Regions from separate parts of the Streptomyces sp. NPDC046759 genome, predicted to be linked through region 1. Evidence: riboswitches for the same ligand, from Rfam matches in the RefSeq annotation. Region 1 holds a riboswitch; each other region holds the start of a gene.
What was found. A riboswitch is a leader RNA that binds a small molecule or an ion and turns the genes downstream of it on or off. The one in region 1 is predicted to bind cyclic di-AMP.
Positions count from the first base shown of each region.

Region 2: linked by a shared signal. The riboswitch ahead of ABZ919_RS35835 (M23 family metallopeptidase) and the one ahead of ABZ919_RS27440 (C40 family peptidase) in region 1 are both predicted to bind cyclic di-AMP.
Region 3: linked by a shared signal. The riboswitch ahead of ABZ919_RS19365 (transglycosylase family protein) and the one ahead of ABZ919_RS27440 (C40 family peptidase) in region 1 are both predicted to bind cyclic di-AMP.
Region 4: linked by a shared signal. The riboswitch ahead of ABZ919_RS06805 (NlpC/P60 family protein) and the one ahead of ABZ919_RS27440 (C40 family peptidase) in region 1 are both predicted to bind cyclic di-AMP.

Region 1 is NZ_JBEYYJ010000022.1:104,731-109,100, reverse strand. It holds gene ABZ919_RS27450 (ATP-dependent Clp protease proteolytic subunit) at 1-239, shown strand, start outside; gene ABZ919_RS27445 (hypothetical protein) at 247-552, shown strand; cyclic di-AMP (ydaO/yuaA leader) riboswitch at 972-1,125, shown strand; gene ABZ919_RS27440 (C40 family peptidase) at 1,129-1,602, shown strand; gene ABZ919_RS27435 (ATP-binding protein) at 2,245-2,703, opposite strand; gene ABZ919_RS27430 (helix-turn-helix transcriptional regulator) at 2,917-3,777, shown strand; gene ABZ919_RS27425 (DUF397 domain-containing protein) at 3,787-4,008, shown strand; gene ABZ919_RS27420 (8-amino-7-oxononanoate synthase) at 4,125-4,370, opposite strand, start outside.
Region 2 is NZ_JBEYYJ010000037.1:19,526-23,895, reverse strand. It holds gene ABZ919_RS35840 (PP2C family protein-serine/threonine phosphatase) at 1-1,041, shown strand, start outside; cyclic di-AMP (ydaO/yuaA leader) riboswitch at 1,276-1,454, shown strand; gene ABZ919_RS35835 (M23 family metallopeptidase) at 1,462-2,490, shown strand; gene ABZ919_RS35830 (aldo/keto reductase) at 2,561-3,505, shown strand; gene ABZ919_RS35825 (PrsW family intramembrane metalloprotease) at 3,587-4,370, opposite strand, start outside.
Region 3 is NZ_JBEYYJ010000013.1:111,474-115,843, reverse strand. It holds gene ABZ919_RS19375 (septum formation initiator family protein) at 8-484, opposite strand; gene eno (phosphopyruvate hydratase) at 587-1,873, opposite strand; gene ABZ919_RS19365 (transglycosylase family protein) at 2,226-2,921, opposite strand; cyclic di-AMP (ydaO/yuaA leader) riboswitch at 2,926-3,101, opposite strand; gene ABZ919_RS19360 (transglycosylase family protein) at 3,284-4,370, opposite strand, start outside.
Region 4 is NZ_JBEYYJ010000004.1:35,550-39,919, forward strand. It holds gene ABZ919_RS06805 (NlpC/P60 family protein) at 137-1,300, opposite strand; cyclic di-AMP (ydaO/yuaA leader) riboswitch at 1,308-1,476, opposite strand; gene pcrA (DNA helicase PcrA) at 1,732-4,221, shown strand; gene ABZ919_RS06815 (M23 family metallopeptidase) at 4,249-4,370, opposite strand, start outside.

The DNA of each region.
Region 1 (4,370 bases):
TCCCCGAGCCCGTTCAGGGCCAGCCGAGCGACCTGCTGATCCAGGCGGACGAATTGGCCCGGGTCCGCGCACTGACGGAGGAGATGCTGGTCCGGCACACGGGGCGCACGGACGAACAGGTGCACCGCGACCTGGAACGGGACTTGGTCCTCGACGCCCCGGCAGCCGTGGCCTACGGCCTGGTCGACGCGATCGTGCCCAGCCGGCGGAGCATCCCCGGCGCACCGGACCCGAGGTGAGCCGACGATGCTGCCGGACCTGCCGCCGCTGCCCGCGCTGACGCGCGCCGAGGGCGAACTGATCGACCGTTACCTGGAGGCGGCCGACCTGCTGGGCCGCGTCAATCCCGCGCACGGCGGGGACACGTATCGCGGGCTGCGCGCGGCCCAGGCGCTGGTGCGCAAGGCCGCAGAGCTGCGTGACGCCCTCGCGTTGATGCACCAGCGGGGCGAGACGGAGGTCCACGGGGACACGCTGGCACGGGCCTTGCGGGTGCTGGACGGTGAACGCCGTACCGCGCGCGTCGCGCTCCCGCCCGACGGCGTCGGCTGAGCCGGACGTCCGACCGGCCGGACCGGACCCGAGTGTCGACACGCTCCGCCCGAACGGGACGTGAAACGACCCGAACGACCTACCGCCGACCGGTGGACGTCGAGATCGTTCTCGCGGCCTTTCGGGTTGCGCACCGTGCACGTCGGACACTCGGAAGCAGGGGCTTCGTCCCAGGTCCGGGGCTACGCCCGGGTTCTGACGTCGTCTCGAACACGGCACTGTCCACCCGAACGGGTGAGTGGTGAGTAATGCCACAAATCCCCGTTTCCATTGGGATTTTCAGACTGCCGTGAGCCAAGATCCCTGTCTGACGACAAGCCCCCGCCACCGCGGCGGGGCGGTCCGGGCGGACGCCGAGTCCTGCCGCCGCCCGGATGACCGGTCGACAGGAGTGGATCGGCAGGAGTGGAGGACCCGAGCAAGACGGGTCGCCGGAGCGGACGTTCGTCTGGCAGTCACAGACGGGCCGAGGTTCCGAGCAGCCCTTGGGGTGAAGCCGCGGCAACGCGGCCGGGCAACTTCGCCAGCCCGAATCCGACAGGTCATCCTTCACAGGCGGCTGACGAAGGGTTGCGCATGACTGCGCTCAATCGTGTCCCGTCGCTCATGGCCCGGGCCGGCACGGCCTCGGCCCTCACCCTTGCCGCCGTCGGTGGCTCGATCGCGGTCCCGGGTCTCGCCACCGATGCCTCGGCCGCGACACTCGCGACGAAAGCACTGCAGGTCGCGGCCTCCAAGAAGGGCTCGCCGTACCAGTACGGAGCCACCGGGCCGCGCCGTTTCGACTGCTCGGGGCTGACGCTCTACTCGTTCAAGAAGGCGGGCAAGACCCTGCCGCGCACCGCCGCCCAGCAGTACAACAAGACGCACCACATCTCCGCCGGCAGCCGCAGGGCCGGCGACCTGGTGTTCTTCCACTCGGGCTCCAGCGTCTACCACGTCGGCATCTACGCCGGCCACGGGAAGATCTGGCACGCGCCGAAGACCGGGTCCGTGGTGAGGCTCGAGAAGATCTGGACCAGGAGCGTCTGGTACGGCCGGGTCAGCTGACTCGCCAGAGGGTGGGAGCAGCTCCGGTCAGAGGGCCGCTCCCGCCCGTCAGCGCCACCCCGGTACCCGCCCGGAGCCCGTGGGCGGCCCCGTGGGCGGCCCGCGGCGCCGCGACCGCCTGCCCGGCGTCGCGGCGGCACGCCGTCCCCTAGGGGCACCGTCTCGCTGGGGCGCCGATCCTCGGGCGCCGTCGACCAGTCACCGCCCCGAACGCCACCAGGCCACTCGTCCTCATGTCCGGCGTCACCGCAGGGACACGACCGCCGGCGCGCCACTCCCCCGGCCCCTTCTCGCCAAGCAGCCGTCACCCCGGCTCCGGCGACCGGCCCCTCACCCGACGACACCCTTCGTACCCGTACCCCATCGCCACCAGCCCGTCGCGACCGGCGTCACCGCGGGCCCCGCGTTCCGATGCCCGACGCTCCGAACCCGCCCGCCCCCACACCCCTCACCGACAGCCCGTCACCCCGCCGCCGCCACCGGCCCTCGCCCCCTGGGCCCCATACCACTCGCCGACGACCCCACACCGACCGCCACGCACCGCCCCGCACGGACCCTCATCCCCGGCGCCGCCGCCCGACACAGGCAGACGGCCCGGAGAGAGCAGCACCGGTCCAGCGCCGCGCCCGCCCCGCCGGGGGGCTACGGCTCCTGGGGGCCAGCTGCCGGGACCGGTTCGGCCGGGGTGGCCCAGGGGAGCTCGATGGAGACCGTCTTGCCGCCCTCCCGGGTGGGGCGGACGCGGAGTTTGCCGCCGCACTCGGCGGTGAGCCAGCGGATGATGACCATGCCGCGGCCGTTGTCCTGCTGGACGGCGGCAGGCAGTCTCTTCGGAAAGCGCGGATGACTGTCCGTGACGCCGATGCGTAGATGTTCGTCACGGTCCAGCGCGATGTCGACCGTGAAGGTGGGTGACTGACCGAAGGTGTGCTGTACGGCGTTCGTGGCGAGTTCGGAGACGATGAGCCGAACCGTGTCGGCCACGTCGGTGTCCGACGGCAGGCCCCACTCCGCGAGCGTGCCCACGACGTAGGTGCGGGCGGCGGACACCGAGGCGGGATCGCTCGGCAGAGTGACGGATGCTTCCAAATGGTCTGCCATGGCGACGTCGTCCCTTTCCCACGGGACCGCAGTCCGACACGGAGCGGATGGTTCGAGTACGGTCCCGGACTGGTGCTTGCTCGTCAGACTGCCATCACCGGGCCGGTGACGGGGAGCGATCCACCAAGATATGCATATATCTGTCGCCCGAAGCGGTGAACTCTACGACGGGAGACCGTATTTGGGCGGCCCGGAAGGAGTAAGGAGGAGCCCATGCAGAACGGGCCGGCAGTGCGCCGCCGCAAACTGGGCGCCGAACTGCGCACGCTGCGTACCAGTGCTGGGCTCACCAGCGGTGAGGCGGCCCGGCTGGTCGGCTGGCACCAGTCGAAGGTCAGCCGAATCGAGACGGGCGCCAGCGGGGTGAAACCAGCCGATGTGCGGTTACTGCTCGACGCCTACGAGGTGCGGGACGGGCAGCTGCGCGAGTTGCTGCTGATGCTGGCGGGGTCCGAGGAGACGGGCGACCGGGACCGCTGGTGGCACGCCTACCGCGGAGTGCTGCCCCCCACCTACCGGGACTTCATCAGCCTGGAGTCGCAGGCGAGCGCGATGCGCACGCTGGAGACCACGGTCGTACCCGGTCTGCTGCAGACGCCCGAGTACGCCCGCGCGGTGACCCGGGCGGCCGTGAAGGACCTGGACGACGAACGCCTGGACACGCTGGTGGAGGTGCGCCTGGCCAGGCAGGACGTGCTCCGCACGAATCCGCCGCTGAGGCTGAGCGCGGTGCTGGACGAGGCGGTGCTGCGGCGCGAGGTCGGCGGCCCCGAGGTGATGGCCCGGCAGCTGGAGCGCCTTACGGAGGCCGCCCGGCTGCCCCAAGTCCGGCTCCAGGTGCTGCCGTTCGGCGCCGGGGCGCATGTCGGCCTCACCGGACCTTTCGTTATCTTCTCATTTCCGAGCACTTCTGATCTGGATGTAGTTGTTCTCGACCAGTTGACGAGTAGCCTCTACCTGGAACGGAAAGAAGACCTCATGGCCTACTCAGAGGCCTTCGACACCCTTCGCATGCACGCCCTTTCACCCGAGGAAACGTTGGATTACATCGCCGGGATAGGTGACGGCGCGTAAGGAGGCACCATGTCAGCTCTGCCTCGGAACGTCCCTGCCAGTACCGACCTGCACGACGTGCGCTGGCTGCGCAGCAGCTACAGCACGGGAGCCAACAACTGCGTGGAGACGGCCCGGCCGCGCTCCGGCCCCTGGGCCGGGCTGCTCGCCGTGCGCGACTCCAAGAGCCCCACCGGACCCGCACTGCTCTTCTCCACCGCGGCCTGGGCCGGATTCGTCACCCTTCTCTGATCAGCGCCCGATCAACGACCGACAACGACCGACAACCGACGGCTATCGATCATCATCCGATCAGAATCGGTCACTCATCATCGTTCTGTTGCGGAGCACGGCCGTGTCACGCCGACTCATGGTCGCGTTTCGCAGATCACCCGTACAGCGCGTTCGATCTCGGCCCCGGACAGGTCGGCCCGGGCGGTCAGCCGCAGCCGTGAGATGCCGTCGGGCACGGAGGGTGGGCGGAAGCAGCCCACGGCCAGCCCGGCGGCGCGGCAGTCGGCCGCCCAGCGCACCGCCTGCTCCGGGGACGGGGCCCGCACGGAGACCACCGCGGCGTCCGGCCGCACCGCTTCCAGACTCGCGGCGGTCAGCCG
Region 2 (4,370 bases), on a different contig from region 1:
CGTGCCCTGCCCGCGCTGCTGATCGCCGGCGGTGTCCTGTACGGCACGCTCACCCCGAGGGAGATCACCGCCGTCCCGTTCTTCACGGCCGCCCCGCTGATCGCCGCGCCCCTGTCCTCGCTGCGGACCACCGTCCTGACCGGCATCACGGCCGTGGCCGCGATGTACGCGGTGCGTGCCCGGGGCGGGGAACATCCAGCCGCCGGCGTCGTCACGGACGTCGTCACCGTGGCCACGGTGGCCCTGCTGGCCGTCGCCATCAACCGCGTGGTCCGCCTCGGCGACCGGCGGCTCGCCTCGGCCCGGGAGATCGCCGAGGCCGCCCAGCGGGCCGTACTGCCCGAGCCCGCCGAACGGATCGGCGGCTTCGAGATCGCCGCCCGCTACGAGGCGGCCCAGCAGGACGCGTCCATCGGCGGTGACCTGTACGCCGTGCAGGACAGCCCGCACGGGCTGCGGCTGGTCGTCGGAGATGTGCGCGGCAAGGGCCTGGGCGCGGTCGCCGCCGTCGCCGTCGTGATCGGGGCGTTCCGGGAGGCGGCCGAGCAGGAGTGCACGCTGGAAGCGGTCGCGCAGCGGCTGGAGCGGGCACTGGCCCGCGAGGGCGTCCGGCGCAACGGCATCGACGCCCTGGAGGGCTTCACCACCGCCGTCCTCGCCGAACTCCCGCACGGCGAAGGCGTCGTACGGCTCGTCAACCGCGGTCATCCGCCGCCGCTGCTGCTGCACGCCGACGGCACCCTGCGCGTGCTCGGCGCCCCCGAGCCCGCGCTGCCGCTCGGCATGGGCGACCTCGGGATGTGGCCCGACCGCGCCCAGGAGGAGGACTTTCCCAGCGGGGCCACCCTGCTGCTCCACACCGACGGCCTCACCGAGGCCCGGGACGCGCTCGGCCGGTTCTACGACCCCGAGCGGCGGCTCGCCGGACGCACCTTCCCCGGCCCGGGCGTCCTGCTCGACCGGCTCGCCGACGAGGTGCGGCGGCACTCGGGTGGCGGGACGGCGGACGACATGGCGTTGCTCGCCGTCCGGCATCCGTGATCGTCTTCACCCACGGTGACCGGACGTGCGCCGTCCGCATCACGACTGAGTCACCATCAAAAACAACGAGACTCCTGAACGGCGGTCAACTCGTCCGGTTTGCAGTACTCCTGGCCGTTAAGTTCCCAGGTGAAAGCGTTAATGATCAAGCCGAACGGCTTGGAAAGTGCCCAGTGGGTCTATTAACGTTCGATAACGCAGCGCGGTCGTCCCAGCCGTCACAAGAGACGGCTCCGTGCGCACGCGCCGAATCCCACAAGGGAGCCGGGGAACCACCAACCCTGGGGTGAATCACGCGGATGCCGCAGTGGACTCTGTGAACGCACCGAGTCCACGACCGGTATACGCGCGTAGGAGACCTTCCTGCTCCGAACCCGTCAGCTAACCCGGTAGGCGGAGGAAGGAAAGGAGCACGCCCGCGTGGCGTCCAACCCGCCTGCCCCACAAGCCCCGTTCGTTCCTGCGGGGGCCGAGCCCGAGACCTTCGGCTACGGCGCCTACCGCCCCGAGGAGGGCCCCTGGGAGGAGTGGAATCCCACCGAGGACTCCCTCTCCCCGGCCCGCGGACGGCACCGCGTCGCCAAGCAGCGCGGCGGCTTCGCGCGCAGCTCCACCGTCCTCGGCGTCGGCGTGATGGCCGCGGTCGGCGCGGGCGGCATGGCCAGCGCCAACACCGGCAAGCCCCCGGTCTCCATATCCCTGCCGGACCTGGACTCCGTCGAGCACATCTTCGGTGGCGGCTCCTCCGACGCTCCCAAGGCCACCAGTGCCGGGCTGAGCAGGGTCGGCGTGAGCACGGACAGCGCCGAGAGCGGCAATGCCGGCGAGGCCCTGCGCAACCGGATCATGGCCCAGGCCGAGCAGCAGCAGAACAAGGCCGACAGCAGAGCCACCGCCGCCGCGCTCGCCGCCGTCGAGAAGCAGACCGCCGACGCCGCGGCCAAGGCGGAGAAGGACGCCGCCGCCAAGGCCACCGCCGCCAAGGAGAAGGCGGAGGCCGACGCCAAGCAGGCCGCCGAGGCCAAGCGGCTGGCCGAGCTGGCCAAGCAGTACACGCTGCCGGTCGTCTCGTACACGATCACCGGCACCTTCGGCCAGCCGGGCGCGATGTGGTCCTCCGGCTACCACACCGGCCTCGACTTCGCCGCCCCCACCGGCACCCTCATCAAGGCCATCCACGGCGGCACGGTCACCCAGGCGGGCTGGGCCGGCGCCTACGGCTACCGCACGGTCCTCACCCTGGACGACGGCACCGAGCTGTGGTTCTGCCACCAGTCCTCGATCAACGTCTCCGTCGGCCAGAAGGTCTCCACGGGCGAGGTCATCGGCCGGGTCGGCGCCACCGGCAACGTCACCGGCCCGCACCTGCACCTGGAGGTCCACCCGAACGGCCAGGCCACGGCCATCGACCCGGCGCCGTGGCTGCGGGAGATGGGCCTCAACCCCTGACTCCGCTTTCCCGGCGATCCCGACGCCGGCGACGGAATGAGATCATCCTCCGCCGGCGTTGGCGTAAAGCATGACTTCTCTACGCAAAATCGGTTCCTCCGACCTCGAGGTCTTCCCGCTCTCCCTGGGCGGCAACGTCTTCGGCTGGACCGCCGACGAGGAGACCTCCTTCGCCGTCCTCGACGCCTACGCGGCCGCCGGCGGCAACTTCATCGACACCGCCGACTCCTACTCCGCCTGGGTCGAGGGCAACGAGGGCGGTGAGTCCGAGACGATCATCGGCAAGTGGGTCAAGGCCCGCGGCAACCGCGCCGACGTCGTCATCGCCACCAAGGTCAGCCAGCACCCCGAGTACCAGGGCCTGTCCGCCGCCAACATCAAGGCCGCCGCCGACGCCTCCCTGCGCCGCCTGGACACCGACCACATCGATCTCTACTACACCCACTTCGACAAGCCCGAGGTCCCGGTCGAGGAGATCATCGGCGCGCTGGACGAGCTGGTGAAGGCCGGCAAGGTCCGGCACATCGCCGCCTCCAACATCAGCCCCGAGCGCCTCAAGGCCTCCCTCGACTTCTCCGACCGAGAGGGCCTCGCCCGCTACGTCGCCCTCCAGCCCCACTACAACCTGGTCTCCCGCGACACCTACGAGGGCCCGCTGCAGGATCTGGCCGCCAAGGAGGGCCTGTCCGCCGTTCCCTACTTCTCCCTCGCCTCGGGCTTCCTGACCGGCAAGTACCGCCCCGGTACGACGGTCGACAGCGCCCGCGCCGGCGGAGCATCGAAGCACCTGGACTCCGAGCGCGGCCGGCAGGTCCTCACCGCTCTGGACGAGATCGCCGCCGCCCATGACGCCCCCGTCGCCACCGTCGCCCTCGCCTGGCTGGCCGCCCAGCCGACGGTCACGGCCCCCATCGCCTCGGCGCGCACGGTCGACCAGCTCCCGGCGCTGCTGGGCGTGGCCGACCTGAGGCTGACGGAGCGGGAAGTGGCCCGGCTGACGGAGGCATCGGTCTAGGGCACCGGCCCTCTCCCGGCGCAGGGCGTTCCGCCACGACGGCGCGATCGGGCCGTGCCGAACCCGGCACGGCCCGAACGGCTACGACCGATACGGGTTGTAGGCGGTATACGGAACCACCGGATACCCGTAGACCGGCCCCGGCCCCGGCGCCGCGGGCGTCGGTGCCCAGTACACCGGTGCCGGCATCGCCGCCCTCGCCGCGTATTCCAGGGCCGGCCGGGCCACGTCCCGCCGCTTCCACAGCTCGTCCAGCAGCTCCCGCTCCCGTACGACGAAGTCGGCCCCGGTCTTCCCCTTGCGCCCCCGGTACCGCAGGAAGGCCAGCGACGTGGCGTACGCCTCGTACTGCGCCACCGTCCGCGCCGCTGGCCGGCCTCCGTGGTGCCGGGCGTAGTCACGGGCCGTCCGCCGCGCCCGCATCGATCCGAGCGCCAAGGGCTCGGCCGGCCCCAGCCAGCCGGCCAGCGCATACGCCGGCAGCTCCTCCCGCACCGTGCGCAGCTCCCGCTGCCGTGTCCAGACCGCGAGCCAGGTCAGCAGCCCGAACACGGGCACCATGAACCCGCCGTAGACGGCGAAGAACCCGAACTCGCCGAAGGTGGAGGAGCTGTTCCAGAGGGCGTGCATGCTCATCGCGAGCAGCAGCCCGCACGGCGGCAGCAGCGCCCGCCGGACACGCTGCCGCTCCCCGGAGAGCGCGGCGACGCCGAAGCCGATGCCGGTGAGGGTGGTGAACAAGGGGTGCGCGAACGGGGACATCACGATGCGCACGAAGAAGGTGGCGGCGGTGACGGAGGCGATGCCGCTGCCGCCGCTGAGCTGGTCGGCGCCGAAGGCCGTACCCAGGTAGAGGATGTTCTCG
Region 3 (4,370 bases), on a different contig from region 1:
TGTCGGTTCACTGGTCGGAGGCGTCGGACTTGTCGACCCCGTCCCAGACATTCGCGTACCAGGGCCGGCGGGCGGACCTGAGGTCGGCGCGGGACTGCTTGGCCGCGCCCGGGTCGACCACCACGTACCCGGTCTCGCCGGGCATGACGTAGTGCAGCCGGAGCCGGATCTGCTGCTCGGCGTAGGAGTCGTCCTGCCAGCGCGCCTTGAGGTCGCGCAGCTGCTCGACCCGCTTGCGGTCCTGCTCCTGCTGCCGTTGCAGGTCGGAGATCTGCGCGCGCTGGGAGACGTACTGCCGCATCGGATAGGCGAGGGCGACGATCATCGAGCACAGCACCAGCGCCAGCAGCGCCGCCCGGCCGGTGAGCCGGGAGCGGCGGGCCTGCCGTCTGGTCTGGGAGCGGTAGACCCGGGCCGCCGTCTGCTCACCGAGCAGCCGCAGTCTGGTCGCGGTGGAGAAACGGTCCCGGTTCTTCACGGCCATCGGCTCTCCGCCTCCCCTTTCACGTGCGTACGTCCCCGGACACGGTACGGGACCGGATCCGGGGACGTACGTACGACTGGCTAAGACGTGGCCCGGGTCGGCTCAGCCCTTGAAGCGGGGGAAGGCCGAGCGGCCCGCGTACACCGCGGCGTCGTCGAGGATCTCCTCGATGCGCAGCAGCTGGTTGTACTTGGCGACGCGCTCGGAGCGGGCCGGGGCGCCGGTCTTGATCTGGCCGCAGTTGGTGGCGACGGCCAGGTCGGCGATGGTGACGTCCTCGGTCTCGCCGGAGCGGTGGGACATCATGCACTTGAAGCCGCTGCGCTGGGCGAGCTCCACGGCGTCCAGGGTCTCGGTCAGCGAACCGATCTGGTTGACCTTCACCAGCAGGGCGTTGGCAGTGCCCTCCTCGATGCCGCGGGCGAGGCGCTCGGGGTTGGTGACGAACAGGTCGTCGCCGACCAGCTGGACCTTGTCGCCGAGGCGGTCGGTGATGACCTTCCAGCCGGCCCAGTCGTCCTCGAACAGCGGGTCCTCGATGGAGACGAGCGGGTAGGCCGCGACGAGCTCCTCGTAGTACTCCGTCATCTCGGCGGCGGAGCGCTCCTTGCCCTCGAAGAGGTACTTGCCGTCCTTGTAGAACTCCGAGGCGGCGACGTCGAGGGCCAGGGCGATCTGCTCGCCGGGGGCGTAACCGGCCTCCTTGACGGCCTCCAGGATCAGGTCCAGGGCCTCGCGGTTGGAGCCGAGGTTCGGGGCGAAGCCGCCCTCGTCGCCGAGGCCGGTGGACAGGCCCTTGTTCTTCAGGACCTTCTTCAGGGTGTGGTAGACCTCGGCGCCCCAGCGCAGGGCCTCGGAGAAGGACTCCGCGCCGATCGGGGCGATCATGAACTCCTGGATGTCCACGTTGGAGTCCGCGTGCGAGCCGCCGTTGAGGATGTTCATCATCGGCACCGGCAGCAGGTGCGCGTTCGGGCCGCCCAGGTAGCGGAAGAGCGGGAGGTCGCTGGCCTCGGAGGCGGCGTGGGCGACGGCGAGGGAGACGCCGAGGATGGCGTTGGCGCCGAGCGAACCCTTGTTGTCGGTGGCGTCCAGGTCGAACATGGCCTGGTCGATCAGGCGCTGCTCGGTGGCGTCGTAGCCGACCAGTTCCGGGCCGATCTGCTCGATGACGGCGAGGACGGCCTTCTCGACGCCCTTGCCCTGGTAACGGTTGGGGTCACCGTCGCGCAGCTCGATGGCCTCGAAGGCGCCGGTCGAGGCGCCGGACGGGACGGCGGCACGACCCGTGCTGCCGTCGTCGAGGCCGACCTCGACCTCGACCGTGGGGTTGCCTCGGGAGTCCAGGATTTCCCGGGCTACGACGACGTCGATGGACGGCACGAGCATCTCCTTCTTGGGATGTGACGCTGGAAGTGCGGGGCGGGTGCCTTACGGCTGTGCCTTGCGACTAGAGCCTAACCGTCCCGGGGGCGTCGGCCACCGACCGACCGCCCCGTGGACAGGAGGGACACGCAGACGGTACCCATTGTTCACCAGCGGAACAAAGGGGGGTGGGGGTGAAGAACGGGAAAACGAAAGACCCCGCCCCGGCGCGTACGGGGGAACACGCGCCGGGGCGGGGGGTCCGCGGGGGACGGGGGTGGCCCTCACGGAGCCTTCGGTGTGGGGGGTGAGGGTGTGAGGGCGCTGCGGGTCCGTTCGGAGCCGGGAGCCACGTGCGCGGCCACCGGGCCGGGGATCACTTCAGGTGCAGCTGCTGGCCCGGGTAGATGAGGTCCGCGTCCTGAACGATGTCCTTGTTCAGCTTGAACAGCTTCTGCCAGCCGCCGGCGACGTGGTGCGTGGCGGCGATGGCGCTCAGGGTGTCGCCCTTGACGACCTTGTACTCGCCGTCACCCTTCTTGACCTTCTTGCCGGTCGGGGTGGTGACGGTTTTGCTCGCCTTCGGGGCCGTGCGCTGGGTGGAGCGGGTGGCGGCCTGCTGGCCGGTGGAGCGGGAGGTGGTGCCGGCGCTCGTGCTCTTGCTCGACGAGGTGCCCGTCGGGGCGGAGCCGTTGTAGGCGGCACCGGACAGGCCCGTGCCGCAGACCGGCCAGGCGCCCTTGCCCTGCGCGGCGAGGACCTTCTCGGCGACGGCTATCTGCTGCGCCTTGGTGGCCTGGTTGGCCTGCGCGGCGTAGGCGGTGCCGCCGTACGCGGCCCAGGTGGAGGCGGAGAACTGCAGACCGCCGTAGTAGCCGTTGCCGGTGTTGATGGACCAGTTGCCGCCCGACTCGCACTGGGCGACCGCGTCCCACTCGGAGGCGGTGGCGGCGGAGGCGTTGCCCGCCGCCATCAGCGGGGCGGCGACGGCGGCGCCGGTGACACCGGCGAGCGCGACGGCGCGGACGGCCTTGGACGGGCGACGGTGCTTGCCCTTGCCGGAGAACAGCATGGATCGATCCCCTCACCGACGCCTGCGAGGTGAGCTGTCGGGTTCGGGCCGGTTGAGTTGCCCGGCCGCACGCCCGCTTTCGCGAGCCGTGCGGCTTCACCCCTAGCCGGTTCCAGCGTCAACCGCTGGGCCCGGCGCTTACCTTGGGTCCCCCGCTCCTGCCTACGGCGCTTGACGCGACGACTGTTCCCGGGCAACCGCTGGCAGGATTCGGCGTTGCGGCTGCCGGGGCTCGTGGTGACGAGCGGTCCTGACCGTAGACATGCGATCGGCGGAATTTCAAAGACGATCAGGGCTTCTGAGACTCATCCCACACTTTCACCAAACCGGACATCAGTCACGAAGTGGGGCGTCAACTCGCGTTAGCCGTCGCCCTTTTCGCCCTCTACTTTCAGGGTCTGACCGGCGGTGATGCGGTTCGGGTCGGCACCGATGGCCTTCTTGTTGCCCTCGTAGAGCGCATGCCATCCGCCGTGGACGCCAAGGGAGTCGGCGATGGAGGCGAGGGAGTCGCCCTCGCGGACCGTATAGGTGTCCGGCCCCTGGCCGGCGTGCCGACCCGAAGACGGTGCGTTCTGACCGTTTGTCGCGCTTTCGTCCGCACTCGTGCCGCGGTGACGTCCGCCGCTGCCGAGGGCTCCGGTGTCGATGAGACTCCAAGAACCGGCACTCTGCTGGTAATTGTCCGAGTTGTCGACATCGGGTGCCGCTGTGGACGAGCTGTCACCCCCCTGTGACCCTCCACCGTCGGACGAACCGGACTTGCCGCTCTTGTCGGACTCGGGGGTCGCGGTCCCGGTCCCGGCGGAGCCACCGGCCGCGTCGGGGGTTCCGGTGGCCTCGGGGGTTCCGGTGACACCTTCGCTCGGACTCGGGGCCGGCGTGGTGCTCGCCTCCGAGCCGGCGGAGCTCGAACCGGAAGAGTCGGATCCGGAAGAGTCCGTGGCGGCACCGGCGTTGGAGCCGGAACCGGTCCCGGAGTCAGAGCCGGGACCGGAGTCCGAGGACGAATCCGGCAGACCGGACGAGTCGGAACCGCCTCCCGAGCCGGACGTGTCCCCCGGGCCGCCGACGCCGGTGTCGACGTCGGCCGAAGCCGAGCCGGAGGTCAGTCCGGAGAGCAGGGCGCAGGTGGTCCACGGCTTGGTCCCCTGGTCCGCGAGGATCTTCTCGGCGACCGCTATCTGCTGGTTGCGGCTGGCCTGGTCGGCGCTCTGCGCGTACTGCGTGCCGCCGTACCTGTCCCAGTCGTCCTGCGAGATCTGCAGGCCGCCGTAGTAGCCGTTGCCGGTGTCCGCGCTCCACGAACCACCGCTCTCACACTCGGCGACCTTGTCCCACGTGGTGCCGTCGGCGGCGTTGGCGCTCGCGGCGCCGAGCAGCGGGATGGCGATGGCCGAGCCGGTCACTCCGGCAGCGACGAGGAGGGCCGGAGCCTGACGGGGGCGA
Region 4 (4,370 bases), on a different contig from region 1:
ACGGAGGCCGGTACGCACGCGTGGCCGCACGGGCGCCGGTAAGCACGCGTGCGTGCACGCTCCGGCGCCCGGAGGCCGGCACGCACGCGTGGAGCCCGGAAGGGCCGGTCGTACGTCCCGGCGCGCCCGGCGGCGGTCAGCCGGGTCGGACCACGCTGTGGATGATCGATTCACCGCCGTAGTAGATGGACTCCTCGCGGACGTACGCGCCCGGCTTCGGGGCGTGGATCATCATGCCGTCGCCTATGTAGACGCCGACGTGGCTGATGTCGTCGTAGAAGAAGATCAGATCGCCCGGCCGCGCGTTGGCGAGCGAGACCGTGGTGCCCGTGTCGACCTGCTCGTACGTGGTGCGCGGAAGCGTGACACCGGCGGCCCTCCAGGCGGCCTGGGTGAGGCCCGAGCAGTCGTAGGAGTCCGGCCCGGTGGCGCCCCACACGTACGGCTTGCCGATCTGGGCGCGGGCGAAGGCGATCGCCTTCTCCGCCTTCGTGTCGTACGAGCTGGACGCCGTGGAACCGGCCGAGCCGGTGCCCGTCGAACCGGAACCGGACTGCGTCGACGAGGACGACGACGAGGCGGCCTGCTGCTGGGCCTGCTGCTTCGCCAGCTCGGCCGCCTTGCGCGCCGCCTCCTGCTGTCTCTCCCGCTCGATGGCGGCCAGCCGCGCCTTCTCCTGGACCGTCAGCTGCGACAGCAGCTCGCGCGCGGAGGCCAGCTTCTTCTGGACGGTGGCCTTGGCGGTCTGCAGGTCGTGCTGCGAGTCGGTCAGCGTCTGCAGGCTCGCCGCGGCCTCCCGCCGCTTCTTCATGGTCGCGGCCTGATCGCCGATGTAGGCGTCGACCGCGCTCTTCTCGCGCGAGGTCAGCCGGTTCATCAGCTGCGTCTGGTCGAAGTAGTCCTGCGGGTCGTCGGCCAGCAGGAAGGTGGCCGTGTCGGGGGCGGCGGCGCCGGTGCGGTACTGGGCCGCGGCGAAGGAGCCCAGTTCCTCGCGGGCCTTGTTGAGGCGTGCGGTGCGCCGGGCGACGTCGTTGCGCAGGGCGTCGACGCGTCCGCGCTGCTTGCCGGTCCGTTCCTTGGCCGCGTCGTACTTCTCGGTCGCCGACTCCGCCTGGCGGTAGAGGTCGTCGACCTTCTTCTCGACCTCCTCCAGGCTCGGCGTGTGGTGATCGGTGCGCGGTACGGCCTCGGCGGTCTGGGAGAAGACGGCCATGGAGGTGAGGGCGGCGGTGGCGAGGGCGGGGGTGCGCAGGCCCGCTGCGGTGGTTCCGCCGGGGCGCGGCTTGCGGTGCGACGCCAAGGGAGGCGACTCCTTCCAATGGGCCGCCTACCGGGTTAGCTGTCGGGTTCGGGCGGCGGTTCGGAAGGGTTGCCCTACGGCGTCGTCCCTGTGGGAGTCGGCCGATTCACCCCGGGATCGGTGGGTCCCCGGCTCCACGCACCACGCGGGCGCGCCGGACTCGGCGGAGGCCGCGCACGCGGCCTGACGGCAACCTAGCCAACTGGTGTGACAAGTGTGAAGGTTGGTGCGCGATATGTCCGATACATTTTCGTGATCTGGGCTCGGTACCGCGTTCCCGTCATCGGGTGATTCCGCAGCGTGAGGGGTTCTGGCGGTCGGCCCGAGGAGTTCTGGCGATCCGCCCGAGGGGCTCTGCCGGTCCGCCTGTGACAGTCGTCTTTCCGGGACGGCGACCGGTTGTCGGTGGGGCGCCCTAGACTCGGAGAGCGATGAGCAGCCTCTTTGACGACAGCTTCCTGGCGGACCTCCAGCCCTCTCGCGGGCGCGAGGAGGAGCCCCCGCCGCCGCCCGAGGACGATCACGTACCGGAGTCGATTCCGGACGATCTGTTCGGCGGGAAGTTCGACGTGCCGCCGGACCGGGACGCCTACTACCGCGACGGCGCCCCCCGCCCCCCGCTCGACGCGGCGGCGCTGCTGGAGGGGCTGAACGAGAACCAACGCGCCGCGGTCGTCCACGCCGGGTCCCCGCTGCTCATCGTCGCGGGCGCCGGTTCCGGCAAGACCCGTGTGCTCACCCACCGCATCGCCCACCTGCTCGCCGAGCGGAACGTCCACCCGGGCCAGATCCTCGCGATCACCTTCACCAACAAGGCCGCGGGCGAGATGAAGGAACGCGTCGAGCAGCTCGTCGGGCCGCGCGCGAACGCGATGTGGGTGATGACCTTCCACAGCGCGTGCGTGCGCATCCTGCGCCGGGAGTCGAAGAAGCTCGGCTTCACGTCGTCGTTCTCCATCTACGACGCCGCGGACTCGAAGCGCCTGATGGCCCTGGTCTGCCGCGACCTGGACCTCGATCCCAAGCGCTTCCCGCCGAAGTCGTTCAGCGCGAAGATCAGTAACCTGAAGAACGAGCTGATCGACGAGGAGGACTTCGCTTCCCAGGCCACCGACGGATTCGAGAAGACCCTCGCGCAGGCCTACGCGCTCTACCAGTCGCGGCTGCGCGAGGCCAACGCGCTCGACTTCGACGACCTGATCATGACGACGGTCAACCTGCTGCGCGCCTTCCCGGACGTCGCCGAGCACTACCGCCGCCGCTTCCGCCACGTCCTGGTCGACGAGTACCAGGACACCAACCACGCCCAGTACGCCCTGGTCCGCGAGCTGGTCGGCACCGGCGAGCGTGCCCCCGAGGACGCCGACACCCCGCCCGGGGAGTACGACCTGCCGCCCGCCGAGCTGTGCGTCGTGGGTGACGCGGACCAGTCGATCTACGCCTTCCGTGGCGCGACGATCCGCAACATCCTCCAGTTCGAGGAGGACTACCCGAACGCGACGACGATCCTGCTGGAGCAGAACTACCGCTCCACACAGACGATCCTGTCCGCCGCCAACGCGGTCATCGAGCGCAACGAGTCCCGCCGCCCGAAGAACCTGTGGACCAACGCCGGCCAGGGCGCGCGCATCACCGGCTATGTCGCCGACACCGAGCACGACGAGGCCCAGTTCGTCGCCGACGAGATAGACCGCCTGGTGGACGCGGGCGAGGCCAAGGCCGGCGACGTCGCCGTCTTCTACCGCACCAACGCGCAGTCCCGCGTCTTCGAAGAGGTCTTCATCCGCGTCGGCCTGCCCTACAAGGTCGTCGGCGGTGTCCGCTTCTACGAGCGCAAGGAGGTCCGGGACGTCCTGGCCTACCTGCGTGTCCTCGCCAACCCGGAGGACTCGGTGCCGCTGCGCCGCATCCTCAACGTCCCCAAGCGCGGCATCGGCGAGCGCGCGGAGGCGATGATCGACGCCCTCGCCCAGCGCGAGAAGATCAGCTTCCCGCAGGCGCTCAAGCGCGTGGACGAGGCGTACGGCATGGCCGCGCGCTCCACCAACGCGGTCAAGCGGTTCAACACGCTGATGGAGGACCTGCGCACGATCGTGGAGTCCGGCGCCGGACCGGCGACCGTGCTGGAGGCCATACTCGAACGCACCGGCTACCTGGCCGAGTTGCAGGCGTCCACCGATCCGCAGGACGAGACCCGCATCGAAAACCTCCAGGAACTCGCCGCCGTGGCACTGGAGTTCGAGCAGGAACGCGCGGAGGGCGAAACGGGCACGCTCGCCGACTTCCTGGAGCAGGTCGCCCTGGTCGCCGACTCCGACCAGATCCCGGACGAGGAGGACGGCGACGGCGTCATCACCCTGATGACCCTGCACACCGCGAAGGGCCTGGAGTTCCCGGTCGTGTTCCTGACCGGCATGGAGGACGGCGTCTTCCCGCACATGCGTGCCCTCGGCCAGACCAAGGAGCTGGAGGAGGAGCGGCGCCTGGCGTACGTCGGCATCACGCGCGCGCGGGAGCGGCTCTACCTCACGCGGTCGGCGATGCGCAGCGCCTGGGGACAGCCGTCGTACAACCCGCCGTCCCGCTTCCTGGAGGAGATCCCGCCCGCCCATGTGGAGTGGAAGCGGACGGGATCGATGGCGCCGGCACCTTCCGGCCCGGCCTCCGGGATCGCGGCCTCGCTGTCCTCGACCCGCTCGCGTTCCTCGGCGTCGGGCGCGTCCGGCTTCGCCACGCGGCGCACGGCGGAGAAGCCGGTGGTGGCGCTGGCTGTCGGGGACCGGGTCACCCACGACCAGTTCGGACTCGGCACGGTGGTCGCCGTGAAGGGCACGGGCGGGAACGCGGAGGCGACGATCGACTTCGGCGACGCCAAGCCGAAGCGGCTGCTGCTGCGGTATGCGCCGGTGGAGAAGCTCTAGGAGGTCCGGGGGCGCAGCCCCCGGGGCCTACGTCGGATCGAGCCCGTGGCTCCGCAGCCACGGCAGCGGGTCTATCGCCGCCCCGCCCGCGGGCCGTACCTCGAAGTGCAGGTGCGGACCCGTGGAGTTGCCGGAGTTGCCGGAGTAGG